3 regions of the Kitasatospora sp. NPDC056273 genome follow, and region 3 is predicted to be linked to each of the others. Evidence: riboswitches for the same ligand, from Rfam matches in the RefSeq annotation. Region 3 holds a riboswitch; each other region holds the start of a gene.
What was found. A riboswitch is a leader RNA that binds a small molecule or an ion and turns the genes downstream of it on or off. The one in region 3 is predicted to bind cobalamin.
Positions count from the first base shown of each region.

Region 1: it holds a riboswitch for cobalamin, as region 3 does, so the genes downstream of both, ACFCY1_RS03010 (cobalamin biosynthesis protein) here and ACFCY1_RS34120 (ribonucleoside-diphosphate reductase subunit alpha) in region 3, are expected to answer to the same signal.
Region 2: it holds a riboswitch for cobalamin, as region 3 does, so the genes downstream of both, metE (5-methyltetrahydropteroyltriglutamate--homocysteine S-methyltransferase) here and ACFCY1_RS34120 (ribonucleoside-diphosphate reductase subunit alpha) in region 3, are expected to answer to the same signal.

Region 1 covers NZ_JBHJSJ010000002.1:315,946-325,920, reverse strand. Annotated here, with positions in the region: gene ACFCY1_RS03025 (phosphatidylcholine/phosphatidylserine synthase) at 1-123, shown strand, start outside; gene ACFCY1_RS03020 (hypothetical protein) at 229-1,554, opposite strand; gene ACFCY1_RS03015 (alpha/beta hydrolase) at 2,222-3,328, opposite strand; cobalamin riboswitch at 3,641-3,774, shown strand; gene ACFCY1_RS03010 (cobalamin biosynthesis protein) at 3,882-4,895, shown strand; gene ACFCY1_RS03005 (cobyric acid synthase) at 4,892-6,406, shown strand; gene ACFCY1_RS03000 (putative cobaltochelatase) at 6,507-8,633, shown strand; gene cobO (cob(I)yrinic acid a,c-diamide adenosyltransferase) at 8,640-9,245, shown strand; gene ACFCY1_RS02990 (cobyrinate a,c-diamide synthase) at 9,250-9,975, shown strand, end outside.
Region 2 covers NZ_JBHJSJ010000072.1:6,048-16,022, reverse strand. Annotated here, with positions in the region: gene folP (dihydropteroate synthase) at 1-514, opposite strand, end outside; partial or broken gene metF (methylenetetrahydrofolate reductase [NAD(P)H]) at 706-1,622, shown strand; gene metE (5-methyltetrahydropteroyltriglutamate--homocysteine S-methyltransferase) at 1,706-4,021, opposite strand; cobalamin riboswitch at 4,203-4,406, opposite strand; gene ACFCY1_RS37160 (hypothetical protein) at 4,506-4,823, opposite strand; gene ACFCY1_RS37155 (ECF transporter S component) at 4,842-5,726, opposite strand; gene ACFCY1_RS37150 (ABC transporter ATP-binding protein) at 5,723-7,366, opposite strand; gene ACFCY1_RS37145 (CbiQ family ECF transporter T component) at 7,363-8,601, opposite strand; gene ACFCY1_RS37140 (hypothetical protein) at 8,606-9,697, opposite strand; gene ACFCY1_RS37135 (prenyltransferase/squalene oxidase repeat-containing protein) at 9,694-9,975, opposite strand, start outside.
Region 3 covers NZ_JBHJSJ010000057.1:2,062-12,036, reverse strand. Annotated here, with positions in the region: gene ACFCY1_RS34130 (glycoside hydrolase family 26 protein) at 1-1,101, shown strand, start outside; gene ACFCY1_RS34125 (glycosyltransferase family 39 protein) at 1,101-2,792, shown strand; cobalamin riboswitch at 2,865-2,999, shown strand; gene ACFCY1_RS34120 (ribonucleoside-diphosphate reductase subunit alpha) at 3,192-5,603, shown strand; gene ACFCY1_RS34115 (ribonucleotide-diphosphate reductase subunit beta) at 5,624-6,619, shown strand; gene ACFCY1_RS34110 (SRPBCC family protein) at 6,693-7,166, opposite strand; gene ACFCY1_RS34105 (hypothetical protein) at 7,326-7,817, shown strand; gene ACFCY1_RS34100 (transcriptional regulator) at 7,895-8,764, shown strand; gene ACFCY1_RS34095 (NAD-dependent epimerase/dehydratase family protein) at 8,869-9,852, shown strand; gene def (peptide deformylase) at 9,937-9,975, opposite strand, start outside.

The sequences.
Region 1 (9,975 bases), on a different contig from region 3:
CACGTCGGCGCGTTCGCCCAGATCACGCTCGCCGCGATGGCGCCGCTGCTGGTCATCCGCCGCAAGGTGGGGCAGAAGGTCGGCGACGTCCGCGCCCGGCGGGCGGAGTCGCGGCTCGGCTGAGCCGTCCCACGACCGACATGGGGAAGGGCCCGGAACCTGGTGGTTCCGGGCCCTTTCCGTGTTCCCGTGTTCCTGTGCGCCCGTGTTCCCGTGCGCCCGTGCGGCTCAGGCGCCGCCGGTGTGCACGCTGAACGCCGAGCGGCGGGCCGCCCGGGCCACGCCCGGGTCCGGGTGCACGCTCGAGACCGCCGTCAGCACCGAGGCCGCCCGCGGGTGGCCGGACTGCCGGGCCCGGGCGAACAGCCGGACCGGGTCGCCCGCCGCGGCGCCCTCGACGTGGCCCACCAGCAGCTCGGTCTCGCCGTGGTCGAGCACCGCGGCCGCGGTGTCCACCCAGAGCCAGGCCGCGTCCTCCGCGCCCAGCACGTCCGCCGGGGCGACGCCCTCGTCCGCGCGCTCCGCCAGCCACAGCAGCGCGTACGGGCGCAGCACCGGCTCGTCCACCGCCGCGCGCACCGCCTGCTCAGCCGGTCCGCCGGCCACCCGCAGTGCCTCGAAGGCCAGCCCGCGCACCAGCGCGTCGTCGCCCTGGGCGGCGTCCAGCAGCTCGCCCACCGCCCGGTCGGCCGGACGGGCCGCGACCCAGGCCCGGAACTCGGCGCGGGCCGGGCCCGGCGAGTAGTCCGCGCAGGCGTTCAGCAGCTCGAAGGCGCTCTGCTCGATGTGCCCGGCCGCGGTCTGCGCGACCGTGCAGATCTCCTCCAGCTTCGCCCGCACCGCCCAGTGGCCGAGCGGCGACAGCTCCGCGGCGTCGTTCCTGCGCACCAGGGCGCCGACGGCCGCCAGGCCGTCCAGCATCCAGTCCAGGACGGCGGCCACGTCCGAGGGCGCGGCCGGGGTGTCGATCTGCGGCGCGCGGCAGGTGCCGCGGACGGCGGAGACGGCCGAGGCCGCGTGCGGCACCGGCGACAGGCCGGGTCCGCCGAGGCCGGTGCCGACCCGGCGCTCGTCCAGGCCGCGGCGCAGCAGCTCCAGCAGCTCGCTCTCGGCGACCGGACCGTCCACCAGGTGCAGGAAGGAGAGCAGCTGCGGGGCCTGGTCCACGGCCTGCCCGGCCAGGACGGCGAAGACGCCGCGCAGCGCCGCGGGCGGCACCGGGGCGAGCAGGGTCCAGGCGTCGAACAGCGCCGACCAGCCGCGCACCACGGCCTCGTCGTCGTGCTCCCAGGCGTGCAGGCGCCAGCCGGGGCCGGCTCCGCCGTCCCGGGCCTCCACCAGGCCCACCAGCAGCGCCTGCCCCCAGGCCTTGGCGGCGGCACCGACCGTCATGGCCAGGGCCCGGCCCGCCGCGCGGGCGTCGTCCGGGAGCAGCTCGCCGCGCTTGTCGACCTCGGCCAGCTCACCGGCCCAGCGGGCGACCCGGACGGCGTCCACCAGCATCCGGCGGGCCAGCGGCGCCAGCTCGGAGGGTGCCGGAAAGCCCTCCGGCACGGGAACCCTGCCCCGCCCGGGAGCCGGAGCGGGCCCTCGTCGCCGGGGTACTGCGTTACGGGGGACTCCCGCCCCGCCCGGCCTGCCACCGGCGGGCCGTTGGGCCGTTCCGGGGAGACGGGTCACCGTCGCACCGGTACCGATCGTCGGCGGGAGCGGGGCATCACGGTCGCGCGGGTTCCGAGACGTCACGTCGAGCAGTCTTCCCCTTGTACCGGCCTTCTGTCACATCCGGTTGTCCGTACGACCGGGCGACCGCCGGTGGCACCTCCGCAAGATCGGGCAACAACGGCAAACCGCCTGGCCGGAAACGTGTGACCTGCCCATGCCACAGAGGGCGGGCCGGTTGCCCGGAATGCTCGGGCGGTCACCGTGCGTACGGGTGGGGGGTAAGGGGCCGGGCCAAATATTGCTCCTGACAGCCGAGGGGCCCGTACGGGGGCGTTTCGGCCCGGCGACGCCCGGCAGGACTGTCCAGCCCGAATCCGGACGGATGGTGGGCGGCGTGATCGGGATCGAGCCGCACCGGAAGTCGGCCGGGCCGACTTTTCACGCGGGCCCGGAGGAATGGGAGGAACGTTCATTCTCGGACGGGGGGAATCGCACCGGGAAAAGCGGCGGGGACCAGCCGAAAACGCCCTCGCGCACAGGGGGGGTGGTTGAGCCCCTAGAGGAGCGGGGTGAGCCAGCGGCGGAGGAGTTCGGTGTAGCGGTCGGGGGCGGTGTTCCAGAGGGTGGCGTGGTCGGCACCGGGGAAGGGCTGGAGGCTCACCACGTCGCGGCGGGCGGCGGCCAGCTTCTCGGCGGTGCCGAAGGGCGCGATCCGGTCCTCGGGGCTGTGCAGGAGGAGGGTCGGCACCCGCAGGTCGGTGCCGTCGGCGATGCGGCCGAAGTCGGCGAGGTCGACCCCGGTGCGGCCCTCGGCGGCGAGGGCGCCGAGCTCGGCGGCGACGCCCTGGAAGCCGGCCCGGGCGGCGTCCCGGCGGGCGGAGGCGGGCAGGTCGAGCACGGGCGAGTCGAGGATCAGGCCGCGGACGGCGTGCGACCAGGCGGAGCGGGCCACGGTCTGCAGCACGATGGTCGCGCCGACGGACCAGCCGTACAGGATCACCTTGCCCGCGCCGCTGTCGAGCGCCAGCCGTACCGCCGCCTCGATGTCGCGCCACTCGGTCTCGCCGAAGTGGCTGAGCCCGTCCGGGGAGGCGGGGGCGCCCCGGTCGCCGCGGTGGGTGACGGCGAGGGCGGGCAGGCCGAGCCGGTCGAGGACGGGGAGCACCGGGAGGGTCTGCCGGCGGTCGTCGCCGGGGCCGTGCACCAGGATCACCCAGGTGCCGCGCTTGCCGTCGAGCCGCCAGGCGGGGAGGGCGCCGAGCTCGCCGTCGGCGGTGGTGTCGGCGAAGGCGAGGCCGAGCGCCTCGGTGGGGTCGCCGAGGTGGACCCGCGGGGTGAAGCGGACCTCGGTGCCGGGGACGAGGGTGCCCCGGTCGGCGCGGACCAGTCGGCGGGTGACGCCCTGTTCGTCGGCGTGCAGCACCTCCTCGACGACCGCGTGCCCGCCGTCCGCCCACTCCACCGCCCAGCGGCCGGGGCGCAGGCTCGCGGGGCCGCGGGTGAAGGTGACCCGGCCGGCGGCGAGGGCGCGGACCTGGACCGGCCCGGACTCCTGGACGGCGGTCACCGGACGGACCATCCGCTCGGAGGCCCGGCGGCCGACCACCAGCACGGCGGCCCCCACCGCGGCGGCCGCCACGACGGCGGCGGTTCCCCAACGCATCTCGCTCCCCGCTCTGTTGTTCACGGACGTTGTTCACGGACGTTCTTCACGGACCGGACGGTGTTCGAGCCCCAGTTCACCGGCGCTCCGCCCGACCGGCCACCGGGCTGGGCCGTCCGGGTCACCCGGCGGGCGCTCCCGGGGTGCTCAGGGCGGTACTCAGGGGGTGCCGGTGGCGGGGGTCGGGGCGGGGCCGCGCCGGGCGATCCGACCGGGCGTCAGCGGCGTCCCCGTGTGACCAACCCCTCCGTGACCTCGGTTGACTCCCGGTTCGGGCCCGTGATGGGATCCTGGGGCCAAACGGAGGCATGGAGAGGAAGCCGGTGGAAGTCCGGCGCGGTCCCGCCACTGTCACCGGGGAGCACGCTCGGAACATCGCCACGGCGGGCCGTCGACGGCCGCTGGAAGGCTCCGGGGGTGCGTTCGACCCGGAAGCCAGGAGACTCTCGCCGCCGTCACGTCGATCCAGGGCGCGGACCCTGAGTGAGGACACGCACGCGATGCAGGCTGCCCCGCCCGGCCGGACTCCGAGCTGCCCTCCGCCGTGCGGCCGATGACCCCGCGCGCGCCTTCCCCCGCTCCGCGCCCGCTGACCCGAGCCTCGCGCCCGCTGGCCCGCGCCGCCGTGTTCGCACTCGGCGCCGCCGCGGGCTACGCCGCCGACGCCCGCTTCGCCGACCCCCGCCGGGGCCACCCGGTGGCCTTCTTCGGCAGCGCCGCGACCCGGCTGGAGCGGCGGCTGTGGCGCGACGACCGCGCCGCCGGGGCCGGGTACACCGCGCTGTGCGTGGGCGCGGTCGCGGCGGGCGCGTTCGCCCTGGACCGTACGGTGGGCCGGCGCCCGCTGGGCCGGGCGGCGCTGGCGGCGGCCGCGACCTGGACGGTGCTCGGCGGCACCTCGCTGACCCGGGAGGCCCGCACCATCGGCCGCTCGCTGGCCGCCGGCGACCTCGCCGCCGCCCGGGAGCGGCTGCCGCACCTGTGCGGGCGGGACCCGAGCGCGCTGGACGGGCAGCAGATCGCCCGGGCGGTGGTCGAGTCGGTGGCCGAGAACACCGCCGACGCCGTGGTGAACGCGCTGACCTGGGGCGCCCTGGCCGGCACCCCCGGCCTGCTGGCCTTCCGCGCCGTGAACACCCTGGACGCCATGGTCGGCCACCGCTCGCCCCGCTACGCCCGGTTCGGCTGGGCCTCGGCCCGGCTGGACGACGTGGCGGGCTGGCCGGGCGCCCGGCTGACGGCGCTGCTGACGGTGGCCGCCGCCCCCGAGCCCCGGACCGCCTGGCGGGTCTGGCGGCGCGACGGCTCCGCGCACCCGAGCCCGAACGCGGGCCAGGCCGAATCGGCGTTCGCCGGCGCGGTGGGCGTCCGACTGGGCGGCACGCTGCGGTACGGCGAGCGGGTGGAGCACCGGCCCGTCCTGGGCGCGGAGCTGCGGCCGGTGACGGTGGACGACATCGAGCGGGCCTGCGCGCTCTCCCGGCGGGTGGGCGCACTGGCGCTGGGTACGACGGTCGCGGGGCACGTCCTGCTGCGGGCACTGCTGAAGAAGAGGGGACGGGCATGAGCAACGCACTGCTGGTCGCGGGGACGACCTCGGACGCGGGCAAGAGCGTGGTGACGGCCGGGATCTGCCGGTGGCTCGCCCGCCAGGGCGTACGGGTCGCGCCGTTCAAGGCGCAGAACATGTCGCTCAACTCCTTCGTCACCGCCGACGGCGCCGAGATCGGCCGCGCCCAGGCGATGCAGGCGCAGGCCGCCCGGGTGGAGCCGGAGGCGGCGATGAACCCGGTGCTGCTCAAGCCGGGCGCGGACGGCCGCAGCCAGGTGGTGCTGCTCGGCCGGCCGGTGGCCGAGGTCGGCGCGCTGGACTACCGCGAGCGCAAGCCCGTCCTGCTGGAGCGCGCCCTGGAGTGCCTGGCCGACCTGCGCGGCCGCTACGACGTGGTGGTCTGCGAGGGCGCGGGATCGCCCGCCGAGATCAACCTGCGCGACCGCGACATCGCCAACATGGGCCTGGCCACGGCCGCCGCCCTGCCGGTGGTGGTGGTCGGGGACATCGACCGCGGCGGGGTCTTCGCGGCGATGTACGGGACGCTGGCGCTGCTGTCGGCGGAGGACCAGCGGCACGTGGCGGGCTGGTTCGTCAACAAGTTCCGCGGCGACGCGCGGCTGCTGGCGCCCGGGCTGGAGATGCTGCACGAGCTGACCGGCCGTCCGGTGCTGGGCACGCTGCCGATGCTGCCCGGGCTCTGGCTGGACGCCGAGGACTCGCTGGACCTGTCCACCGTGGCGGACCGGGCGGACGGGCCCGGGCCGCTCGGCGCGGACGTGCTGCGGGTGGCCGTGGTGCGCTTCCCCCGGCTGTCCAACTTCACCGACATGGACGCGCTCGCGCAGGAGCCGGGCGTGCTGGTCCGCTGGGCGACCAGGCCGGAGGAGCTGGCCGACGCCGACCTGGTGGTGCTGCCCGGTACCCGGGCCACCGTCGCGGACCTCGCCTGGCTGCGCGAGCGCGGCCTGGAGCCGGCCCTGAAAGCGCGGGTGGCGGCCGGACTGCCGGTCCTCGGGGTCTGCGGCGGCTACCAGATGCTGGCGCACTCGATCGTGGACGAGGTCGAGTCGAAGGCGGGCGCCGTCGACGGCCTCGGCCTGCTGCCGACGCGGGTGCGGTTCGGCGTCGAGAAGGTGCTGGCGCGGCCGGTCGGCGAGGCGTTCGGGCAGCGGGTCGAGGGCTACGAGATCCACCACGGGGTGGTGACCGTGGAGGGGGGCAGTCCCTTCCTGGACGGCTGCCGGGTCGGCCCGGTCTGGGGCACGACCTGGCACGGCGCGCTGGAGAACGACGGGTTCCGCCGCGAACTCCTGCGCGAGGTCGCCGAGTTGTCCGGCCGGGCGTTCGTCCCGGCGCCGGACACCTCCTTCGCCGCGGCGCGCGAGGCCCGGCTGGACCGGCTGGGCGACCTGATCGAGGAGCACGCGGACACCGACGCGCTGTGGAAGCTGATCGAGGGCGGGGTGCCGGCGGCCGGATCGCTGCCGTTCCTCCCGCCCGGGGCCCCTGGGAGTGACGCATGAGCCGGACACGGACGCAGGGCTGGGCAGGACCGCCGAACCGGGCGGGGCAGCAGGGCCGGGCACGATCACAGAGTCAGGCACGACAGGACTGGGGTACGGCATGAGTGACGTCCGCTATCCGTTCACCGCGATCGTCGGCATGGCCGACCTGCGGCTCGGACTGCTGCTGAACGCGGTCTCCCCGGCCGTGGGCGGCGTGCTGGTGCGCGGCGAGAAGGGCACCGCGAAGTCGACCATGGTGCGCGCGCTGGCCGGCCTGCTGCCGTCCATCGCCACCGTGGACGACTGCCGCTTCGCCTGCGACCCGGCCGCGCCCGACCCGCAGTGCCCGGACGGGCCGCACGACTCCCCGTCCTCCTCCGAACGGCCCTCCCAGCTGGTGGAGTTGCCGGTCGGCGTGGCCGAGGACCGGATCGTCGGCTCGCTCGACCTGGAGCGGGCGCTGGCCGAGGGCGTCAAGGCCTACGAGCCCGGACTGCTCGCCCGGGCGCACCGCGGCGTGCTCTACATCGACGAGGTGAACCTGCTCCAGGACCACGTGGTGGACCTGCTGCTGGACGCCGCCGCGATGGGCCGCTCGTACGTCGAGCGCGAGGGCGTGTCGGTGCGGCACGCGGCCCGGTTCCTGCTGGTCGGCACCATGAACCCGGAGGAGGGCGAGCTGCGGCCGCAGCTGCTCGACCGGTTCGGGCTGACCGTCGAGATCGCCGCCACCCGGGACCCGGCCGAGCGCGCCGAGGTGGTCCGCCGCCGGCTCGGGTACGACGCGGACCCGACCGGATTCGCCGCGCGGTTCGCCGAGGAGGAGCGGGCGCTCGCCGAACGCATCACCGCCGCACGGGAGTTGCTGCCCAAGGTCGAGCTGACCGATGTGGCGCTGCGTCAGATCACCGCCGTGTGCGCCGCGTTCGAGGTGGACGGGCTGCGCGCGGACATCGTGATGGCCCGCACCGCCGTCGCGCTGGCCGCCTGGGACGGGCGCACCGAGGTGCTGGAGGAGGACGTCCGCAAGGCCGCCCAGCTGGCACTGCCGCACCGCCGTCGCCGCAACCCCTTCGACGCGCCCGGGCTGGACGAGGAGCAGCTGGACCGGACGCTGGAGGAGCACGCCCAGCAGGAGGAGCCGGAGCCCGAGGACGACGGGCCCGGCCCGGACGGCGACGGTGGCGGCAGCGACGACGGCGACGGGCCGGAGGGCGGCCCGGACGGGGGCGGCCCCGACGGCGGCGGCGCGCCCGAGCCGTCCGACGGCGGCCCCGAGGCGCCCGAGGCGCCCTCCCCCGAGGACCCCGCCTCCGATGGCCCCGAGGCACCCGCGCAGCCGCCCGTACCGGCCCAACACCCGGCCCCTACACGGGAGTCGGCGCCGGTCGCAGCCGGCGACCCGTACCGGACGCGGCTGTTCACCGTGAAGGGCACCGGGCACGGCGCCCAGGGCCGCCGCTCCCCCGCCGAGACCACCGGCGGGCACACCATCCGCGCCCGCCGCCCGCAGGGCGCGCTCGCCCGACTGCACCTGACCGCGACCCTCCAGGCCGCCGCGCCGCACCAGGCCGCGCGCGGGCGCAGCGGGCGGGCGCTGGTGGTGCACAAGGACGACTTCCGCGAACAGGTGCGCCAGGGACGGGAGTCCAACCTGGTGCTGTTCGTGGTGGACGCCTCCGGCTCGATGGCCGCCCGGCAGCGGATGACCGCCGTCAAGGGCGCGGTGCTGTCGCTGCTGATGGACGCCTACCAGCGCCGCGACAAGATCGGCATGATCACCTTCCGGGGCTCGGGCGCCGAGCTGGCACTGCCGCCCACCTCCTCGGTGGAGGTCGGCGCGGCCCGGCTGGAGTCGCTGCCCACCGGCGGGCGGACCCCGCTCGCCGCCGGCCTGCTGCGCGCCCACGAGGTGCTGCGGGTGGAGCGGCTGCGCGACCCGAGCCGGCGCCCGCTGCTGGTCGTGGTGACCGACGGCCGGGCCACCGGCGGGCGGGACGCGCTCGCCCAGTCGCGCCGCGCGGCCGCGCTGTTCGCGGCGCAGGGCACGGCCAGCGTGGTGCTGGACTGCGAGTCCGGCCCGGTCCGCCTGGGCCTGGCCCGCACCCTGGCCGGGCTGCTCGGCGGCACCGCCGTCAGCCTGGACGAGCTGCGCGCCGAGGGCGTGGCCTCGCTCGTCCGCGAGAACCGCGCCGCGGACCGCTCCGCGAACCGTTCGACCACTTCGATGCGAAAGGCGGCCTGAGCCGACATGCCCAAGGGAGTCCCCGAGAGCGTCCCCGACGACGGCCTGACGACCCGTCAGCGCCGCACGCTGCCGATCACCGCCGTGCACACCGGCCCCGGCAAGGGCAAGTCCACGGCCGCGTTCGGCATGGCGCTGCGGGCCTGGAACCAGGGCTGGCCGGTCGGGGTGTTCCAGTTCGTGAAGTCCGCCAAGTGGAAGGTCGGCGAGGAGAACGCGCTGCGCGTGCTCGGCGCCTCCGGCGAGGGCGGCACCGTCGACTGGCACAAGATGGGCTCCGGCTGGTCCTGGATCCAGCGCTCCGCCGAGCAGGAGATGTCCAGCGAGGAGGCGGCCAAGGAGGGCTGGGAGCAGGTCAAGCGCGACCTCGCGGCCGAGACCTACCGCTTCTACGTGCTCGACGAGTTCACCTACCCGATGCACTGGGGGTGGGTCGACCCGGACGAGGTGGTCGCCGTGCTCAAGGACCGCCCGGGCAGCCAGCACGTCGTCATCACCGGCCGGTACGCGCCCGAGGCGCTGACCGGCTTCGCCGACCTGGTCACCGAGATGACCAAGGTCAAGCACCCCATGGACGCCGGCCGCAAGGGCCAGCGCGGTATCGAGTGGTAGACCGTTGAGCAACATCCCCCGCCTCGTCGTCGCCGCGCCCTCCTCGGGCGCCGGCAAGACCACCGTCGCCACCGGCCTGATCGCGGCGCTCGCCGCGCGCGGGCTGGCGGTGTCGCCGCACAAGGTCGGCCCCGACTACATCGACCCGGGCTACCACGCGCTCGCCGCCGGGCGCCCGGGCCGCAACCTGGACGCCTTCATGTGCGGGCCGGAGCGGATCGCGCCGCTGTTCCTGCACGGCGCGGCGGGGGCGGACGTCGCCGTCGTCGAGGGGGTCATGGGCCTGTTCGACGGGGCCTCCGGGCGCGGCGAACTGGCCTCCACGGCGCACGTCGCCAAGCTGCTGCGGGCGCCGGTGGTGCTGGTCGTGGACGGCTCCTCGCAGTCCCGCTCGGTGGCCGCGCTGGTGCACGGATTCGCCTCCTGGGACCCGCAGGTGCGGCTCGCCGGGGTGATCCTCAACCGGGTCGCCTCCGACCGGCACGAGCACCTGCTGCGCGAGGCCCTGGAGGAGGGCTCCGGCGTGCCGGTGCTGGGCGCGCTGCGCCGCTCGGCGGCGGTCGCCACACCCTCCCGCCACCTCGGGCTGATCCCGGCGGTGGAACGCTCGGCGGAGGCCCTCCAGGCGGTCGCCGACATGGGTGAACTGGTCGCCTCCTCGGTCGACTTGGACGCCCTGCTCGAACTCGCCCGGACGGCACCGGAGTTGGACGCCGAACCCTGGGACCCG
Region 2 (9,975 bases), on a different contig from region 3:
CGAGGCCGGGGTCGAGGACGACCTGCTCCGGGTCGACGCCGGCCGACACCACGGCGTCCAGTTGGCGCCCCACTTCGGCGACCACCTCGGCGACGACGTCCCCGTAGTCCGCCAGGTCGTCCATCCCCTGGGACTGCCCCCGCCAGTGCATGACGACGAACGGCACGCCGGCCCGCGCGGCCGTCTTCGCCATGGCCTCGTCCGCCCGGCCGCCGCTGACGTCGTTGACGATCCGGGCCCCGGCGTCCACCGCGGCCTCGGCGACCCGGGCGCGCATCGTGTCGATGCTCACCAGAACGCCTTGCCGGGCGAGTCCGCGCACCACCGGCAGCACCCGCGCGAGCTCCTCCTCGACCGGCACCCGACGGGCGCCGGGGCGGGTCGACTCGCCGCCCACGTCCACCATGTCGGCCCCCCGCGCGGCCAGCGCCAGTCCGTGCTCCACCGCCCGGCCCGGGTCCAGCCAGCATCCCCCGTCCGAGAACGAGTCCGGGGTGACGTTGAGGATTCCCATGACCGCGCAGCGACCCCAGTCGGGAAGTCCGGGAAGGGCGTACGAATGTCTTTCCATGCCCCTATTGTGCAGCCTCCGGAGGCCGCTCCGCGACCACCCCCGAAGGCCATCGACCATCATTGGCGAAAACCCGCGTATCACACTGTGGACTTTCTACCACGCCATTCCGACCGGGCGTATACCGTCCTGTCATGACACTCGGGAAACCCTCCACGCGCACCGACCGGGCGGCAACCGTCCGCGATCTCCTGGCCACCGGAAAGCACTCCTATTCGTTCGAGTTCATGCCACCGCGGAACGCCGAGGCGGAAGCCGGCCTGTGGAACGCGATCCGCCGACTGGAGGCGCTCTCCCCCACCTTCGTTTCGGTGACCTACGGTGCGGGCGGCTCGACCCGGGAGCGGACGGTGAACGTCACCGGCCGCATCGCCCAGGAGACGACCCTCACCCCGGCCGCGCACCTGACCGCCGTCGGCCACAGCGTCGGCGACTCAGGAACATCCTCGGGCACTACGCCGACCAGGGAGTACGGAACATCCTGGCCCTGCGCGGCGACCCTCCGGGCGACCCGCTGGGCGCCTGGGTCCGGCATCCGGGCGGGGTCGAGTACGCCGCCGACCTGGTTCACCTCATCAAGGACTCGGGCGACTTCTGCGTCGGGGTGGCGGCTTTCCCGGAAATGCACCCGCGGTCACCGGACTGGGACTCGGAAATCCGGCACTTTGTCACGAAGTGCCGTTCCGGGGCCGACTACGCGATCACCCAGATGTTCTTCGAGGTGGACGGATACCTCCGTTTCCGGGACCGTCTCCAGAAGGCCGGATGCGATATTCCGGTGATTCCGGAGATCATGCCGGTGACCAGCATCCGGTCACTGCGCCGAATTCCGACCCTGAGCACCGCTGCCATTCCCACGGCCCTCTCCGACCGCATGCTGGAACAGCAAAACGATCCCGCCGCCGTGCGCTCGATCGGGATCGAGCACGCCACCGCCATGTGCCGGCGGCTGCTTTCCGAAGGCGTGCCCGGGCTGCATTTCATGACCATGAACTTCTCCACGGTCACCACCGAGATCTACCAGAACCTCGGCCTGCCCCGGTCCGGCTGAACGGGCATGCGGGCCGCGCCGCGACGCGGCCCGCATGCCGTGGCGGGCGTACCGAACCGGCGGAGGATTCCCGCCCGGCCGCGTCAGCCGGCGAGCTCCGCGCGCAGCAGGCGGGCGGCGCCGACCAGGCTGTCCAGCGAGGCCCGGGTCTCCGGCCAGCCGCGGGTCTTCAGTCCGCAGTCCGGGTTGACCCAGAGCCGTTCGGCCGGGATCGCGGCCAGGCCCGCGCGCAGCAGGGAGACGGCCTCCTCGGTGCTGGGGACGCGCGGGGAGTGGATGTCCCAGACGCCGGGGCCGACCTCGCGCGGGTAGCCCGCCTCGGCCAGCTCGCCGGCGACCTCCATGTGGGAGCGGGTGGCCTCCAGGGAGATGACGTCGGCGTCGAGGTCGTCGATCGCCGTCATGATGGCGCCGAACTCGGCGTAGCACATGTGGGTGTGGATCTGGGTGTCGGCGCGGACGCCGGAGGTGGCGAGGCGGAAGGCCTCGGTGGCCCAGTCCAGGTAGGCCGGGCGGGCGGCGGCCCGCAGCGGGAGGGTCTCGCGCAGGGCCGGCTCGTCGACCTGGACGACGGCGGCGCCCCCGGCCTCGAGGTCGACGACCTCGTCGCGCAGGGCGAGGGCGACCTGGCGGGCGGTGTCGGCGAGCGGCTGGTCGTCGCGGACGAAGGACCAGGCGAGCATGGTGACCGGGCCGGTGAGCATGCCCTTCACGGGGCGGTCGGTCAGGCCCTGCGCGTAGCGGAACCAGTCGACGGTCATCGGGTGCGGCCGGGAGATGTCCCCGGCGAGGACCGGCGGGCGCACGTACCGGGTGCCGTAGGACTGCACCCAGCCGTGCCGGGTGGCCAGGTAGCCGGTGAGCTGCTCGGCGAAGTACTGGACCATGTCGTTGCGCTCGGGCTCGCCGTGCACCAGGACGTCCAGTCCGGCCTTCTCCTGGTACGCGATGACCTCGCGGACCTCGGCCTCCATCCGCTCCCGGTACGTGGCGCCGTCGATCCGACCGGCCGTCAGGTCGGCCCGGGCGACGCGCAGTTCGGTGGTCTGCGGGAAGGAGCCGATGGTGGTGGTCGGCAGCAGCGGCAGGCCGAGCCGGGCGCGCTGGGCCTCGGCCCGCTGCGGGTAGGCCTGGGCGCGGCGGGCGTCCGCGTCGGTGACGGCGGCGATCCGGGCGCGCACCGCCGGGTCGCGGGTGATCGGCGAGCCCGCGCGGGAGGCCAGGTCGGCCCGGTTGGCCGCGAGGTCGGCGGCGATCGCGCCGGTGCCCTCGCGCAGGCCGCGGGCGAGCAGCGCCGCCTCGGTGGCCTTCTGCTTGGCGAAGGCCAGCCAGCGGGCGATCTGCGGGTCGATGTCGCGTTCGAGGGTGGCGTCGATCGGCACGTGCAGCAGGGAGCAGGACGGCGCGACGTCGACGGTGTCGGCGAGGCCCAGCAGGGTCGCCAGGGTCGTGAGGGACTTCTCCAGGTCGTTGATCCAGATGTTGCGCCCGTCGATCACCCCCGCCACCAGTCGCTTGCCGGGCAGGCCGCCGGCGGCGGCGAGGTCCTCCAGGTTGGCGGCGGCCGGCCCGGTGAAGTCCAGTGCCAGGCCCTCGATCGGGGCCTTCGCCAGGACCGGCAGGGCGTCGCCGAGCCGGTCGAAGTAGCTGGCGACCAGCAGCTTGGGCCGGTCGGTGAGGGCGCCCAGCTCGCGGTAGGCGCGGGCGGCGGCGTTGAGCTCGGCCGGGGTGCGGTCCTGGACCAGCGCGGGCTCGTCCAGCTGCACCCAGTCGGCGCCGGCGGCGCGCAACCCGGCCAGCAGCTCCGCGTAGACGGGCAGCAGCCGGTCCAGCAGGGTGATCGGCTGGAAGTCGGCGGCCACCCCGGGCGCCGGCTTGGCGAGCAGCAGGTAGGTGACCGGCCCGACCAGCACCGGCCGGGCCGCGTGGCCGAGCAGCAGCGCCTCGCGCAGCTCGCCCACCGCCTTGGCCGGGTTCGCCGTGAACACCGTGTCCGGCCCCAACTCCGGCACCAGGTAATGGTAGTTGGTGTCGAACCACTTGGTCATCTCCAGCGGGGCGACGTCCTGGTTGCCGCGCGCCATGGCGAAGTACCCGTCCAGCGGGTCGGCTTCGACGGCGGCCCGGTGCCGGGGCGGGATCGCGCCGACGGCGACGGTGGTGTCCAGCACGTGGTCGTAGAGCGAGAAGTCACCGGTCGGGACCTCTTCGACGCCGGAGTCGGCGAGCTGCTGCCAGTTCCCCCGGCGCAGGTCGGCGGCGGTCGCCAGCAACACCTCGGCGGTGACCGAGCCCTTCCAGTAGCCCTCGATGGCCTTCTTGAGCTCCCGGCCCCGGCCCTGGCGGGGGTAGCCGTACGCGGTGGCGACGCTCGCCGCGGCTGCGGACTTCGTGGTCAAGGGACTCTCCTTCGCGAGTCTGTTCTCCTCAGGTACCCGGAGACGGCACGAGGGCGCGAAGGGATGACGTACCCGGCGGCGGCCGTCACGGGAACGTACGGGCCTGGTCCGCCTGGTATGGTCGCCGACCCGCCCACGAGGTCACCGGATAGCCGCGCGCGGGTCGTCCGCGGGCGGGCAGTGGCAGGTCTTCGGACTCGCGGGCGCGTCCGTCCCGTGAAGGGCGGACACCTACTGGCCGTCGCTTCCCAGACCCGTCCCGGGTCCAGTGCGTATGACGGCGGTCGTTCCCACTCACCGCTGCGGGGCAGTCCCGGACTGGCCAGTCGAAAGGCGTCACCGGGTTCCCTCTTGCGACGCCCTGCCTGGCGGACAGGGCGAACCAGCTGCGCCGTCAGCTTAGGGGCAAAACACCGGGCCCGGCGCGGGAATCTCGGAACCCGTCCGGATGGTGGGACGCCACCACGGCTCGCGGGGCCGGTGGTCAGGTCCGCGTCGGGGTGTCCGGCGTGCCGGGCAGGGCGGCGCGGATGTCCGCGAGCAGTCCGGTCAGGCCGCGTCCCGGCCCCAGCCGGGCGTCCAGTCGCGCGCGCTGGTCGGCGGGGATGCCCGCCAGTAGCCGTTCGGCTTCGCCCAGCAGCCGCCGTCCCCGCTGGAGGTCTGACCTCATCCTGGCGACCTGCGCCTGCGCCCCGCCCAGCTGGCGGCGGGCGGATTCCAGTGCGGCGTGCTGTTCCGGGGTCAGGACGACGACGACGACCCCGTCCAGCGTCATCGTCCGGTGCTTCGCGGGCTTGGGCACGATGGTCGGCCTTTCGGTTCAGGGGTGCGCCGGGCCGGTGGGCCGCGCGGCGGTCGGCGGCCCCGCCGTGGTGTCCGGGCCGGGCGTGGCGTCCTGGCCGGATGGGGCGTGCGGGCCGGGCGGGGCCTCGAAGCGCACCGTGGGCTCGAAGTTGGCGCGGCGGGCCGCGCGGCGGAAGACGGTGAGGACGGCCGGCCCGACGACGAGCACGGCGGTGAAGGTGGTGACGGCGCGGCCGGTGTCCCAGCCGAGCGAGGTGGCCAGGTCGAACAGCAGGTAGCGGTGCCACTGCTCGGTGAAGGGCAGGCCCGGCAGGTAGGCGATCGAGCTGTTCGGGTCGGTGGAGAACGGCCAGAAGGAGAGGTTCAGCAGGAAGCCGAAGAGGTAGCCGGAGAACGCCCCGTACCCGGCCAGCAGCGGCACCTCCCAGCGCCGCCCGGCCCCCGGCAGCAGTCCGGCGAGCATGCCGACGAAGGCGCAGCCGAACATCTGGTACGGCATCCAGGGGCCGACGCCGCCGGTGAGCAGCGCGGAGGCGAACAGCGAGGTGCAGCCGAGGGTGAAGCCGAAGCCGGGGCCGAAGACCCGGCCGGCCAGCACCAGGATGAAGAAGACCGTCTCCACTCCGGCGGTCCCGGCGCCGAGCGGGCGGAGTCCGGCGTTGACGGCGGACAGGACGCCGAGCATGGCGAGGGCCTTGGCGTCGATGCCGCCCGCGGAGATCTCCGCGACGACGACGGCGAGCACCAGGACCAGCAGGGCGCCGAAGATCAGCGGCGGGGCGTAGTTGGAGCCGAACCGCCCGGGCGCGACGACGAACGGCCAGGTGAAGGCCACCAGCCCGATGAAGGCGGCCAGGGCGACGACGACGCGGGCCCGGCCGGGGATCCGGACGGCGGTCACCGGGCGGCCTCCACCGCTTCCACGGCCGCCGCGACCTGACGTGCCGTCAGGTAGCCGAGCGGGGCGAGGATCTTGGCGGTCTGCGGGGCGAAGGTGGGCGAGGCGACGATGACCTCGGCGGTGGGCCCGTCGGCGACGATCTCGCCCTCGGCCATCACCACGACGCGGTCGGCGGCGGAGGCGACGAACTCGACGTCGTGGGTGGAGACGACGACCGTACGGCCTTCGGCGGCGAGGGCGTCCACGATGCCGGTGAGCGCCTCCTTCGCCTGGTAGTCGAGCCCCCGGGTGGGTTCGTCCAGCAGCACGACCCTTGGTGCGGCGGCGAGTTGGATCGCCAGGACGAGGGCCAGCTTCTGCCCCTCGGAGAGGTCCCGGGGGTGGGTGCCGTCCGGGATCCCGGGAGCCAGGCGGTCGAGGACCTGCCGTGCGGTCGGCCCGCCGACGCCGTCGGCTTCGAGGTCGCTCTGGGCGAGTTCCTGGGCGACCGTCTCCAGGTACAGCAGGTCGGTGGGGGTCTGCGGGACGAGCCCGACCAGCTGCCGGGCCCGGGCCGCGGGCAGCCGCTTGGGGTCCGCGGCCGGGCCGCCCCCGGCGCCGGTGACCTTCACGCTACCGCCCTGGCGGGGCCCGGAGCCCTGGAGCGCCCACAGGAGCGAGGACTTGCCGGAGCCGTTGCGGCCCATCAGCGCCGTGACCTCGCCCGCCCGCAGCTCCAGCCGGACGTCCCGGACGGCGGCCACCGGCCCGTACCGGACGACGACCCCCGTCGCCTCCAGCACCGGTTCCCCCGCCACCGCTGCCCGGCGCGGCGGGGGAACCGGCAGGTCCGTGAGCCGCTCCCGCAGCGGCGCGGCGGCCCGGCGGGCGTCCCGGACGGACAGCGGCAGCGGCCGCCAGCCGGCCAGTCGGCCGAGGTCGACGACGGGCGGCGCGATCGCGGTGTCCCGGAAGACCTCGGCCGGGGGGCCGTGCACGACCGTCCCGTCGCCGGGCAGGTAGGCGACCCGGTCGGCGTACTGGACGACCCGCTCCAGGCGGTGCTCGGCCAACAGGACGGTCACGCCGAGGTCGTGGACCAGCCGGGTGATCGCGGCCAGCACCTCCTCGGCGGCGGTCGGGTCGAGCGCGGAGGTCGGCTCGTCCAGCACCAGGACGCGCGGGTGCGCGGTGAGCACCGAGCCGATGGCGACGCGCTGCTGCTGGCCGCCGGAGAGCTCGTACAGGGCCCGGTGGCGCAGGTCGGCCAGGCCGAGCAGGTCCAGGGTCTCCTCGACCCGCTTGCGCATGGTCTCCGGCGGGATCGCCAACTGCTCCATGACGTACGCCAGTTCCTCCTCCACCGTGTCGGTGGTGAAGCCGGCCAGCGGGTCCTGCCCGACCACGCCGACCACGTCGGCGAGTTCGCGCGGCGGGTGGTGGGCGGTGTCGCGGCCGTCCACGGTGACCCGGCCGCGCAGGGTGCCGCCGGTGAAGTGCGGCACCAGGCCGTTGACGGCGCCGAGCAGGGTCGACTTGCCGACGCCGGTGCGGCCGACCACCAGGCAGAGCTCGCCCTCCGGGATGTGCAGGTCGACGTCGCGCAGGACGGGCGTGCTCTCGCCGTCGTACACCACGCCGACCCGGTCGAATCGGATCACGTGCTCACCTCGGAGGTCGTGCGGTCGGTGCGGTCGGTGGGAGCGGCATCGGGACGTGCGGCCGGGCGCGGCCCCGGCCCGGCGGCGGGTCCGGGCGTCCGGCCGGGCGGCGGCGAGACGATCCCGGCCGCCCCCGCCAGCAGCAGGGCGAGCACCGGGACGAGCGGCAGAGTCGGCCAGGTCAGCGGGTACAGCGACGGGTTGAGGTCGGTGGCGTCGTAGCCGACGGTGGCGAACAGCAGCACGGCGGCGGTCACCCCGCAGCCGGCCACGCCCCACTCGGCGGCCCGCCAGCGGTCCGGCCGGTAGGTGGTGCGCCGCACCCGCCGCCCGCCGAGCAGCAGGCCCGCCACGCAGAGCACGGCACCAGCGAGGAAGGCGGGCAGGCCGAGCGCGGCCGGGGCCGTCCCGTCCAGCAGCCCGTACACCCCGGCGCACAGGCCGCACATGCCGAGCAGCATCAGCGCGCCGGTCAGCCGGCGGGAGCGGCGCGAGGCGGTGCCGGAACGCCCGTAGCCGCGCGAGTCCATCGCGGCCGCGAGGCTGAGCGAACGCTCCAGCGCGTCCTCCAGGACCGGCACCACGATGCTGCGCAGGGCGCGGACGCCCTTGCGCCGCCCGGCACGCAACCGCCGTGCCCGGGCGACCCGTTGGACGCTCTGCACCAGCTGGGGCGCGACGCTGAGCGACACCGTCACCGCGACGCCCAGCTCGTACAGGGCCCCGGGCAGCACCCGCAGCGCCCGCTTGGGGTTCGCCAGGGTGTTCGCGGCGCCGATGCAGCAGATCAGACAGGCCAGCCGCAGCCCGTCGAAGGCCGCCGAGAGCGTGGCCTCCAGCGAGACCGGGCCGCCGATCTCGATGCCCGCGTACCAGGCGGGGGTCGGGATGTGCGGCAGGGAGAAGAGCAGGTGGTCGTGCGGGGTGACACCGGTGGCGAAGACGCACCGGAAGACCACCCGGATCGCCACCACCGTCAGGGCCAGCCACAGGTAGTAGGTGAACCCGCGCGCCCACGGCGCCTCGCTGCGGCGGGCGGTGACCACGAAGCCGAGCACGGCGAGGACGAGCAGGAGCAGCAGCGGGTTGGTGGTGCGGCTGGCCGCCGTCGCCAGGGCGAGCGCCCAGGCCCACCAGGCCAGCGGGTGGAGGTTACGCGGGATGCGCCGGCCCCCCGCGGCCCGCCCGGGGGCGCGCTGCGGGGAGCCGGACTCGCGCTTGTCGAGCGTGCCCACCGGATCACTCGGCCCGTCGGCGGCGGCGCCGGGCGGCCACCACCGTGGCCACACCCAGCGCCACGACGAGGACCGAGCCGAGCACGGCGGGGACCATCGACCCGGAGTCGTGCGGGGCGTCGGCCACCGGGTTGGCGTCCACCACCCCGCCGGGCACGGCTGCCGCGGACGTGGGCCCGGCCTCGGCCGCGGCCGTCTGCGGTGTCGACTGGTCGCTCGGGGCGTCGGTCGGCGGGGCGGTGGACGGCTCGGCCGGCACCGGCGTGGGGTCGGGCACGCCCGACGGGGCGACGCCGTCCCCGGGGGTGGCGGCGGGGTCCGTCCCCGGGGTCGCGGCGGACGCGGGCGGACGGGCTCCGCCGGGCTGGGGTGCGGCGGGGGCCGGGGCCCGGCCGCCGGTTGAGCCAGTGCCGCCGGTTGAGCCGGAGCCGCTGCCGCCCGTCGTACCGGATCCGCCTGTCGTACCGGAACCGCCCGCCGCTCCGCCGGAGCCGCCCGTCGTGCCCTGGCCGGGGTCGGCCAGCTGCCCGCCGGGACTCGAGTTGTGGGCCCGGACGCTGTCCGGCGAGAAAGTCGGACGCCCTTCGGTGCCCTCGACGTTGGTGCCGCCGAAGATCCACAGGTCGACACTGCCGGGCTTCGGCTGGTAGAGCATCGCGCCGAGCTGGCTGTAGGACCACTCGTTCTGGCCCGGATCGGCGTGCCAGTACGACCAGTACGCGGTGGCCGGGGGCGTCAGGACGCACTTCTCCTGGTCCGGCGTCGGGTACTGCTTGCCGCCCTGGAAGCCGCTGTAGCCGATCCGGCAGATGAAGGCCGGGCCGTCGTGCCCGGTGCCGGTGGTCTTCCAGCCGCCCTGGTTGAGCAGGGTGAACCCGGTGGTGGGCGTGGTCCCGCAGGAGCGCAGCAGCGGGCCGCCCCACGTGCCGAAGTCCACGGCGAGTACGGCACCGGAGGTGGTGGTGCACTGCTCGATCGGCAACGGGGTCGCGGCGGCCGGGGCGGTGCCCGCGGCGACGCCGCCGAAGGCGAGGGCGAAGGTCAGCGACGCCGCCCCGGACAGCCGGGCGAGGCGCGTGCCGAGCCCCCGGCTCACCGGTGACGCCCCGGGGCGGCCGCGGTGCGGCGACGGGCGACGAGGACGGCCCCGGCGCCGAGCGCGGTCAGCGCACCGGCCCCCGCCGTCAGTGCCAGTACCTGGCTTCCGGTACTGGCCAGGCCGCCTGAACCGGTCCGCACCGTCACGCCCCCTGCCCCGGCGGCACTGTCACCCTTCGGGGTGTCGATGCCGCCGGACGAAGGGGTGTCGGTGGCCGGGATCGGCGCGGTCGTCGTGGGCGAGCCCGCCGGGGTGCCGGTCGGCGTCCCGGTGGG
Region 3 (9,975 bases):
CGGGCCGGCCGGCTCCGTCACCGGCTGGCGCTCCCGCTGCTGGCCGCCGCCGGCCTGCTGCTCACCACCGCGTGCGGCCCCGAGGACCCCGGCTTCGCGATGCAGAAGGACCTCGCCCAGGCCGCCCCGGCCGCCACCCCGGCCCCCGGCGCCCCCGGGACTCCCGGCGCTCCGGGCGCGGCCCCCGCCGCGGGGGGCACCGCACCGGCCGCGCCCGCCACGCCCAAGGCCCTGCCGGCCGGCGTCCCGTACGACGTCACGCCGCTGCTCAGGCCGAGCCACAAGTACCTCGGCGCCGCCCTGCCCGACGTCCCCGCCACGATGGACGCGCTGCCCGGCTACCGCGACGCGATCGGCAAACAGCCCAACGTCCTGGAGTTCTACGCCCACTGGAAGGGCGGCTTCGACACCGCGGGCGCCCGCCGGATCCACGACGCCGGGGCGCTGCCCTTCATGGCCTGGGAGCCGCACGACCGCTCGCTCGCCTCGATCGCGGCCGGCGACACCGACGACTACGTGCGCGGCGTCGCCAAGGCCGTGGCCAGGTTCAACCTGCCGATCGCCGTCAGCATCGCCCACGAGATGAACGGCGACTGGTACCCGTGGGGCCGTCAGGCCGCCACCCCCGAGGACTTCGTGGCCGCCTGGCGCCACGTCCACGACCTCTTCGACCAGGCCGGCGCCACCAACGTGATCTGGGTCTGGAGCCCCAACATCACCGACCCCGCGCCCAACACCCGCCTGGAGCCGTACTACCCCGGCGACACCTACGTCGACTGGGCCGGCATGACCGGCTACTTCACCAAGACCGGGCCCAAGACCTTCGACGCGCTCTACGGCCCGACCATGGCCGAGATCCGCGGCTTCTCCCAGAAGCCCTTCTTCATCAGCGAGACCGCCTCCGAGCAGGGCAAGCGCCAGCACGCGGACATCGACCAGCTGTTCTCCGGGCTGGAGGCGCACGACGACATCGTCGGCTTCGTCTGGTTCAACATCGTCAAGCGGGCGGACTGGCGGGTCGAGGCCGTGCCGGACACCCTCGCCGCGTTCAAGCAGCGCGTGTCCGACCCCCGTTACGGCTTCGACATCCGGAACCCCTGATGAGCACTGAGTCCGAGTTCTCCCCCGTCCCGCACGGCCGCTCCGCCCACGACCCGGCCGCCGAGCCGGACCCGGACGGGCCCGGCGCCGTGGCGGTGGACAGCCCCGACGGGCCCCGCCCTGTCGTATCGGTCGACAACCCCGACGGCGTCGAGCTGGCCCCCTACACCATCCCGCGGGTCCCCGCGATCGGCTGGGACCCGGGCACCAGCCCCCGGCGCCGGTGGATCGCCCGCGGCCTGCTGGGCGCCGTCCTCACCGTCCAGGCCGCCCTCTCGCTGCGCCTGCTGGCCGCCGCGCACCCCGACGAGGCCGCCGCCATGGTCGCCGGCCGCCAGCAGCTGGCCCACCTGCTGCACGGCAACCCCGTCACCACCGACCTGGTCGACCGGGTGCACGGCTCGCCCTGGCTCTACCCGCCGCTGGCCGGCGCCGCCGCCGACGCCAACGGCATCTGGGGCACCCGGCTGCTCAGCCTCGGCTTCGCGCTGCTCACCACGGTCCTGCTGTACTCGCTGACCCGGCGGCTGTTCAACGAGCGGGTCGCCATCTGCGCCATCGCCGGGTACGCCGTCCTCCAGTCCACCGTGGTGGTCGGCTTCTACGCCGCGCCCGAGTCCCTCGCCGTCCTGCTGGTCGCCCTCGCGGCCTGGACCACGGTGTTCACCGCCGGCCGCCATCCGGCCCTGGCCCTGCTCGCCGCCCCGCCCACGGCGCTGGCCTGCGCCACGGCCTACTCCGCGGCCTTCGCCGTCCCCGCCCTGGTGGCCCTCGCCTTCGCCTGCGCCCGGCCGTACCACCGGGTGGGCCCGGCCGCCCTGCGCTCACTGCTGACGGCCCTCGGCACCCTCGTCCTGCTGCTCCCGTACGGCACCCTCGGCAAGGTCGCCGGGTGGTCGCCCTCGCGCGGCAACGCCCCCGGCTCGGCCGGCTCGGTCCTGCTCGGCACGCTCCAGTGGGCCGGCCTGTTCACCGTCCTCGCGGTGGCCGGCACCATCGCCTACGCGCGCCGCGAACAGATGCCCGAGCACGACGCGCCGGAGAAGGAGCCCCTCCCCACCACCCGGGGCCGGCGCGCCCTGCTCGGGGCCGTCCTGACCGCCACCGCCCTGCTGGTCCCCGCCGCCCACCTGTGGACCGGCACCTCCGGCGCGCTGTTCCGCCACCTCGGCTACGGCATGCTGCTGGCCGCCCCGCTCGCCGGGGTCGGCCTGACCCGGCTGGTCGGCGCCCACTTCCGCCACCCCCAGCTCGGCATCCTGGTCTGGGTCGCCCTGCTCGCCCTCGGCCTGGAACAGTCCGCGCTGCGCTACCAGAACGGGCCCGACTCCGGCCGCCTGCTGGCCGTCCTGCGGGTCCACACGGAGCCCCAGGGCCGCTACCTCACCGAGGTCGACGGACTCGCCGAGTACTACCTCGGCGGCGTCTCCAAGCCCGAGCAGTGGGTCTCCGCGCGCGCCGGCACCGACTACCGCGACGGGGCCGGCGTCGAGCACCACGGCGACGACGGCAGCGTCGCCGCGATCCGGGACGGCTGGTTCACCATGGTCGTCCTCGACAGCACCGCGCCGAGGGCCACCGACCGGGCCCTGGGCGAGGCCCTGGGCGCCGCCGGACACTACCGGCTGGTCGCCCAATTCACCTCGCCGACCGGCGATTCGAGCACGTACAAGGTCTATCTGAAGCACTGACCGGCCGCCCGGCCCACGCACATCCGCGACACGACAGGCACAACATATGGTGCCGCCGCAGTCCGGCGGCACAACATGTATGCTCGCTTCTGCTGTCGATGCAGGGGAACCCGGTGCGAATCCGGGACTGCCCCGCAGCGGTGAGCGGGCGGCTCCAGCAGCCGCACCCCGCGAGTCCGAGTACCTGCCGACGGCGTGCGCCACGGCCCTCCCGCAGAGGCCGCGCCGGCACCAGCAGTACCCCTCCGGGCCTCGCGGGCGGGCCGGGGAGTCACCTCGCGCGACGCTTTTTTGCGTTCGCGCCGTGCTCCCCTGCCCAGATCGGCCCGGTGGCCCCCCGAGCACCGCCGCCGATCGCCGCCAGGAGAGAGCGCCTTGACCACCGCTGCCTCAGCCACCCTGCCCGCCCAGGGCTCCGGTACCGCCTTCACCGACCCGACGGTCTCCGACCCCGGGGGCGCGCTGCTGCGGCTGCTCACCGACCGCAGCACCGACCTCACCGAGGTCGACCCCGGCCATGTCGCCGCCGCCGCGCTGCGCGGCCGCCACGCCGGCTCGGACTTCGCCGAGCTGCGCGGGCTGGCCGTGGACGCCGCCGCGTCGATGATCGCCGAGGACCCCCAGTACTCGAAGCTGGCCGCCCGCCTGCTCGCGCTGGAGATCGTCGACGAGGCGAACAGCCAGGGCTCGGTGTCCTTCTCCGCCTCGATCGCCGTCGGCCACACCGAGGGCCTGATCGGCGACACCACCGCGGACTTCGTCGCCAAGCACGCCGCCGCCCTGGACGCGCTGATCGACACCGCCGGCGACGACCGCTTCGAGTACTTCGGCCTGCGCACCGTGCAGTCCCGCTACCTGCTGCGCCACCCGATCACCCGCAAGGTGATCGAGACCCCGCAGCACTTCCTGCTCCGCGTCGCCTGCGGCCTGGCGGTCGGCGACTCCGAGCAGTCGGTGCGCGAGGTGGCCGAGCTGTACGGCCTGATGAGCCGCCTGGAGTACCTGACCTCCTCGCCGACGCTGTTCAACTCCGGCACCCGGCACCCGCAGATGTCGAGCTGCTACCTGCTCGACTCGCCGCTGGACAACCTGGACTCGATCTACAACCGCTACGCGCAGATCGCCCGCCTGTCCAAGCACGCCGGCGGCATCGGCCTGTCCTACTCGCGCATCCGCTCGCGCGGCAGCCTGATCCGCGGCACCAACGGCAAGTCCAACGGCATCGTGCCGTTCCTGCGCACCCTCGACTCCTCGGTCGCCGCCGTCAACCAGGGCGGCCGCCGCAAGGGCGCGGCCTGCGTCTACCTGGAGACCTGGCACGCCGACATCGAGGAGTTCCTGGAGCTCCGCGACAACACCGGCGAAGAGGCCCGCCGCACCCACAACCTCAACCTGGCGCACTGGATCCCGGACGAGTTCATGCGCCGGGTCAACGCCAACCAGGACTGGTCGCTGTTCTCCCCGGCCGACGTGCCGGAGCTGGTCGACCTGTGGGGCGCCGACTTCGACGAGGCCTACCGCAAGGCCGAGCTGGCCGGCAAGGCCGTCCGCACCATCCCGGCGCAGACCCTGTACGCCCGCATGATGCGCACCCTGGCGCAGACCGGCAACGGCTGGATGACCTTCAAGGACGCCTCCAACCGCGCCGCCAACCAGACCGCCCTGCCGGGCCGCACCGTGCACTCCTCCAACCTGTGCACGGAGATCCTGGAGGTCACGGACGACTCCGAGACCGCCGTCTGCAACCTCGGCTCGGTCAACCTCGGCGCCCACGTGGCCCCCGGTGCCACCGTCGACGACCTGCTCGGCGCCATGGACTGGGAGCGCCTCGACGCCACCGTCCGCACGGCCGTGACGTTCCTCGACCGCGTGGTGGACATCAACTTCTACCCGACCACCGAGGCCGGCACCTCCAACTCCCGCTGGCGGCCGGTCGGCCTCGGCGTGATGGGCCTCCAGGACGTCTTCTTCAAGCTGCGGATCGACTTCGACTCCGCCGAGGCCGCCCGCCTGTCCACGCTGATCGCCGAGCGCATCATGCTCACCGCGTACGAGCGCTCCGCCGACCTGGCCGAGCAGCTCGGCCGCCACGAGGCGTACGGCGAGACCCGCGCCGCCCGCGGCGAGCTGCACATCGACCACTTCCCGACGGCCGCCCCGCAGTGGGCCGACCGCTGGACGGCGCTGCGCGCCCGGATCGCCGAGACCGGCCTGCGCAACTCGCTGCTGCTGGCCATCGCGCCGACCGCGACCATCGCGTCCATCGCCGGCGTGTACGAGTGCATCGAGCCGCAGGTGTCCAACCTGTTCAAGCGCGAGACGCTGTCCGGCGAGTTCCTCCAGGTCAACCCGTACCTGGTGCGCGAGCTCAAGGAGCTCGGCGTCTGGGACCAGCAGACCCGCGACGCCCTGCGCGACGCCAACGGCTCCGTCCAGGACCTGAACTGGCTGCCCGCCGGGGTCCGTTCGCTGTACCGGACGGCCTGGGAGCTGCCGCAGCGCGCGCTGATCGACCTGGCCGCGGCCCGCATGCCGTACCTGGACCAGAGCCAGTCCCTGAACCTGTTCATGGCGGCGCCGACCATCGGCAAGCTCAGCTCGATGTACGCCTACGCGTGGAAGGTCGGTCTGAAGACCACCTACTACCTGCGTTCGCGCCCGGCCACCCGCATCGCCCAGGCCGCGTCCGGCACCGCCCGTGCCGCCGCGCCGGCACCGGTGCCCGTGAACACCCCCTCCCTCACCCCGGAGCAGGAAGCCGCCATCGCCTGCTCCCTGGAGAACCCCGAGTCCTGCGAGGCCTGCCAGTGACCACCCCCGAAGACCGCAAGATGCTGCTCGACCCCGGCTTCGAGCTGACCCTGCGCCCGATGCGCTACCCGTCGTTCTACGACCGGTACCGGGACGCGATCAAGAACACCTGGACCGTCGAGGAGGTGGACCTGCACTCCGACGTCGCCGACCTGGCGAAGCTCAGCGAGGGCGAGCGCCACCTCATCGGCCGGCTGGTCGCGTTCTTCGCGACGGGCGACTCGATCGTCTCCAACAACGTGGTGCTGAGCCTCTACAAGCACATCAACTCGCCCGAGGCGCGCCTGTACCTCTCGCGGCAGCTGTTCGAAGAGGCCGTGCACGTCCAGTTCTACCTGACGCTGCTGGACACCTACCTGCCCGACCCGGAGGACCGCAACGCGGCCTTCGCCGCGGTGGAGAACATCCCCTCCATCCGCCAGAAGGCGCAGTTCTGCTTCAAGTACATGAACGCGGTCGACCACATCGACTCGCTGCAGACCAAGGAGGACCGCCGCGCGTTCCTCCTGAACCTGATCTGCTTCGCGGCTTGTGTGGAGGGCCTGTTCTTCTACGGCGCCTTCGCCTACGTGTACTGGTTCCGTTCGCGCGGCCTGCTGCACGGCCTGGCCACGGGCACCAACTGGGTGTTCCGCGACGAGTCCATGCACATGGACTTCGCGATGTCGGTGGTCGACACCGTCCGCGAGGAGGAGCCCGACCTCTTCGACGACGAGATGGCCAAGCAGGTCACGGAGATGCTGGAGGAGGCCGTCGAGGCCGAGCTCCAGTTCGCCCAGGACCTGTGCGGTGACGGCCTGCCCGGCATGAACACCGCCTCGATGCGCGAGTACCTGCAGGCCGTGGCGGACCAGCGCCTGGCCCGCCTGGGCCTGCCGATCCGCTACGGGTCGACGAACCCGTTCGGCTTCATGGAGCTCCAGAACGTCCAGGAGCTGACCAACTTCTTCGAGCGCCGCGTCTCGGCGTACCAGGTCGCCGTCGAGGGCTCCGTCGCCTTCGACGACGACTTCTAAGAAGCACACGAAACACCAGAGGTGCCCCGCACGGCTCGGCCGTGCGGGGCACCTCTGTCGTTGCCCGCCGCCGTCACCCGGCGTCGCCGTTCCCGGCCCGCCGGCGGCCGGCGGTGAGGTCGGCGTCGGCGGCGGCGAGGATGCGGCCGAAGGTGTGGGCGATGACCGGCTTGGCCAGGGCCCGGGTGAGGGCCGCGCCGAAGGGCAGCCGGACCTGGAAGGTGGTCGTCCACGCGACCTCCGTCCCGCCGGGGACCTCGGTGAAGGTCATCCGGCCGAGTTCGTGCCGGGACGGCGGCAGGCTGCGCTCGACCGTGTAGTCGAAGCCGTACGGCCGGTTGTACGCGGTGACCCGCTCGCGGAACCAGCCGATCGCCCAGGTGTGCACCCGTACCGCCCCCACGCCGTACGGCGCACCGGCGCCCGGCCGGGCCAGGCGGGCCCGGAGAATGAGCGGGGAGCGGGTGTAGTTGGTGGTGGTGGCGCACCAGTCGAACACGTCCTCGATCGGTGCGGCGATGACGCGTCGGACGGTCAGGGTCTCCATGGTCATGTCCCCTCTCTCGGTCGGCGGCGCGGACTGCGGCCACCGCGCCCGACAGATGGACCGGGGAGCCGTCGGAAACGTGACACCGGGGCCGCCGCCCCGTCCCGGAGCGCCTCCGGCCACACCCCCAAATCTATCGAATCTGCTACGGTCGTACGCATGACGAAATATACCGGCGCCCAGTCCGCCGTGACCGAGCTCCGGATGCCCCTCGACACCAAGGTGGTCATCTGGGCCTTCTGCGGCGCGGTCGGCGCCGGCCTCGGCTTCGCCGTCCCGTGGCTGCTCCAGTTCGCCGCCCGGCACCCGATCCCCTACGCGGACACCGTGCGCTTCCTGGGCTCGTTCACCTCCCCGGCCATGGTGATCGGCCGACCGGTGGCGCTCGCCGCCGTCGGGCTCGTGGTCGGGATGTTCGTCACCTACCACGCCGCCACGCTGCGCATCTCGGACGAGAGCATCACCGTCGTCGAGGGCGACGACAGCCGGGTGATCACCCGGGACCAGGTCGGCGGCGTCTTCCGCCACGGCGGCAAGGTGCGGATCGAGTCGCCGGTCGGCCGGGTCCTCTTCGACGACGACGTCGAGGGCGGGAAGGCGGCCATCGCCTCGGCCTTCCGCCGCCACGGCTACCCCTGGGAAGGCGCCTGATCTCCCGCGTGCCGGATGTGGCACATTGACCGGACGGCCCCAGCCCCGGGCCCCGTGATCGAGAACCGAGGTCTCCCGTGTCCGCAGACAACGCCGCGCCGTACCGACCCGCGCCGCGCACGGTCGTCGAGGCCTGCTTCGACCCGCAGGGCACCGCCCCGCTCGACTACGTCTACGACGTCGCCGCGGCGGCCGGCCTGTCCGACCAGCCGGTACGGCTGGCCGTACGGCGGCTGGAGGCGGCGGGCGTCCTGCGGCAGGAGGGGCGGGGCCGCAAGGGCCGGCTCGTCCTGACCGACGCGGGCCGGCTCCGCTCGGACCTGGACGTCCGGTTCGTCGCACTCGCCTACGCCCAGGACGCCGGGCGCGCCCCCTGGGACGGGCTCTGGCGCCTCTACACCTTCTCCGTCCCCGAGCGGCACCGGGCGGAACGCGACGCCCTGCGCACCGCGCTGACCCGGCTCGGCGCCGCCCCGCTCGCGCCCGGCGCCTACGTCAGCCCGCACGACCTGCTCGACGAACTCGCCGCCGAGGCCTCGGCGGCGACCGTCGACGCCTACCTGGTCACGGCGGAGGCCACCCGCCTGACCGGCCGGGGCTTCACCGGCCCCGCCGCCACCGCCGAGCACCTCTGGCCCGCGGCCGGGACGGTCGAGGCCTACCGGCCCCTCGCCGAGGCGCTGGCCGAGGAACCCCTCGGCCCCGACCGCGGCTCCGTCGAACTCGTCGCCACCGCGCTGCGCCTGGCCGAGGCCTTCACCCACGCCCTGGAGCTCGACCCGCTCCTCCCCCCGGAGCTGCGGCCCGCCCCGTGGCCGCCGGCCGGGGTCCGGCGCGGCTTCGACGAGGCCTGGACCGCGATCCGCGGCCGCACCCCCGACCTCTCGCTCTTCCGCGCCTTCGACACGGAGCCGGAACGCCACGAACCGGAGCGCCACGCGCCGTAACAGCGCGAACCGGGGCAACACCTGTCCGCCTGATTTTCACCCGGACGGACGCGATTCCGAATTCCCGGATCGCGAATATGTTCGATGCTTGATATATCGATAATATGCTCGAAGAATACGACAAGGTATTGGTGTCGGGCGGATTGGGTTTCGTCGGAAGGCACCTGACCAGCGCCCTTCTCTTTCTCGGGAAAGAGGTGGCGATCATCGACAACGCCCGGACCGCGACGAGCATCTCGGCGCCGTCCGGGACCACCCTGCACCTGCTGGACATCCGCGAGGTCGACGCCGTCGCCGAGGCCGTGGACGACGCCGACCTGGTCTTCCACGTCGCCGCGAACGCGAACGGCACGCTGTCGGTGACGCAGCCGCGCCTCGACTTCGAGATCAACGCACTCGGCACCCTGATCTTCGCCGAGGCCCTCCTCAAGGCGTCCGTCCGCCGGGTCGTCTACGTCTCGTCCGCGTCCGTCTACGGAACTCCGCGGAAATTCCCCATGGACGAGGACCACCCGACCCGCCCCTTCGTCCCGTACGGCGCGTCGAAGCTCAGCGGCGAGATCACCTGCCTGGCGCTCCACCGCGCCTGCGGTCTGCCGGTGGTGGTCGGCCGCCCGTTCTGCGTCTACGGGCCGGGCGAGAACCCGCACGAGGCGATGGTCGAGGTCGGCCGGTTCCTGCGCTGGCACCTCAACCACCAGCCCATCCAGATCGTGGGCGACATCGACCGGAAGACCCGCGACTTCGTCCACGTCACCGACCTGGTCCAGGGGCTGCTGACGATCGCCGACCGGGCCGAGCTGGGCGAGGTGTTCAACATCGGCTCCGGTACCGAGGCGTCGATGCGCGACCTCGTCAACACGATCGGGGAGGCCACCGGCGTCACGCCCGAGGTCAGCGTGATCCCGGAGATCGAGGACGACACCTACCGGCTGGTCGGCGACATCTCCAAGCTCCAGGGCCTCGGCTACCGGCCGGCGGTCTCGCTCGCCGAAGGGGTGCGCGACCTGGCCGACCACCTCGGCGCGAACCCGGAGCTCCCCGGCAGCCCGACCATCTTCTCCCGCGGCCAGCACGGCGAGTCCTGAGCCGCTCCCCCGTACCGGACCGCCCCACGGAACGCCGAGGGCCGGGACACCAGCGGTGTCCCGGCCCTCGCGTACGACGGACCGTCAGCCGTTCGCCACGGTCGCGTACTTCGGGGTGCCCTC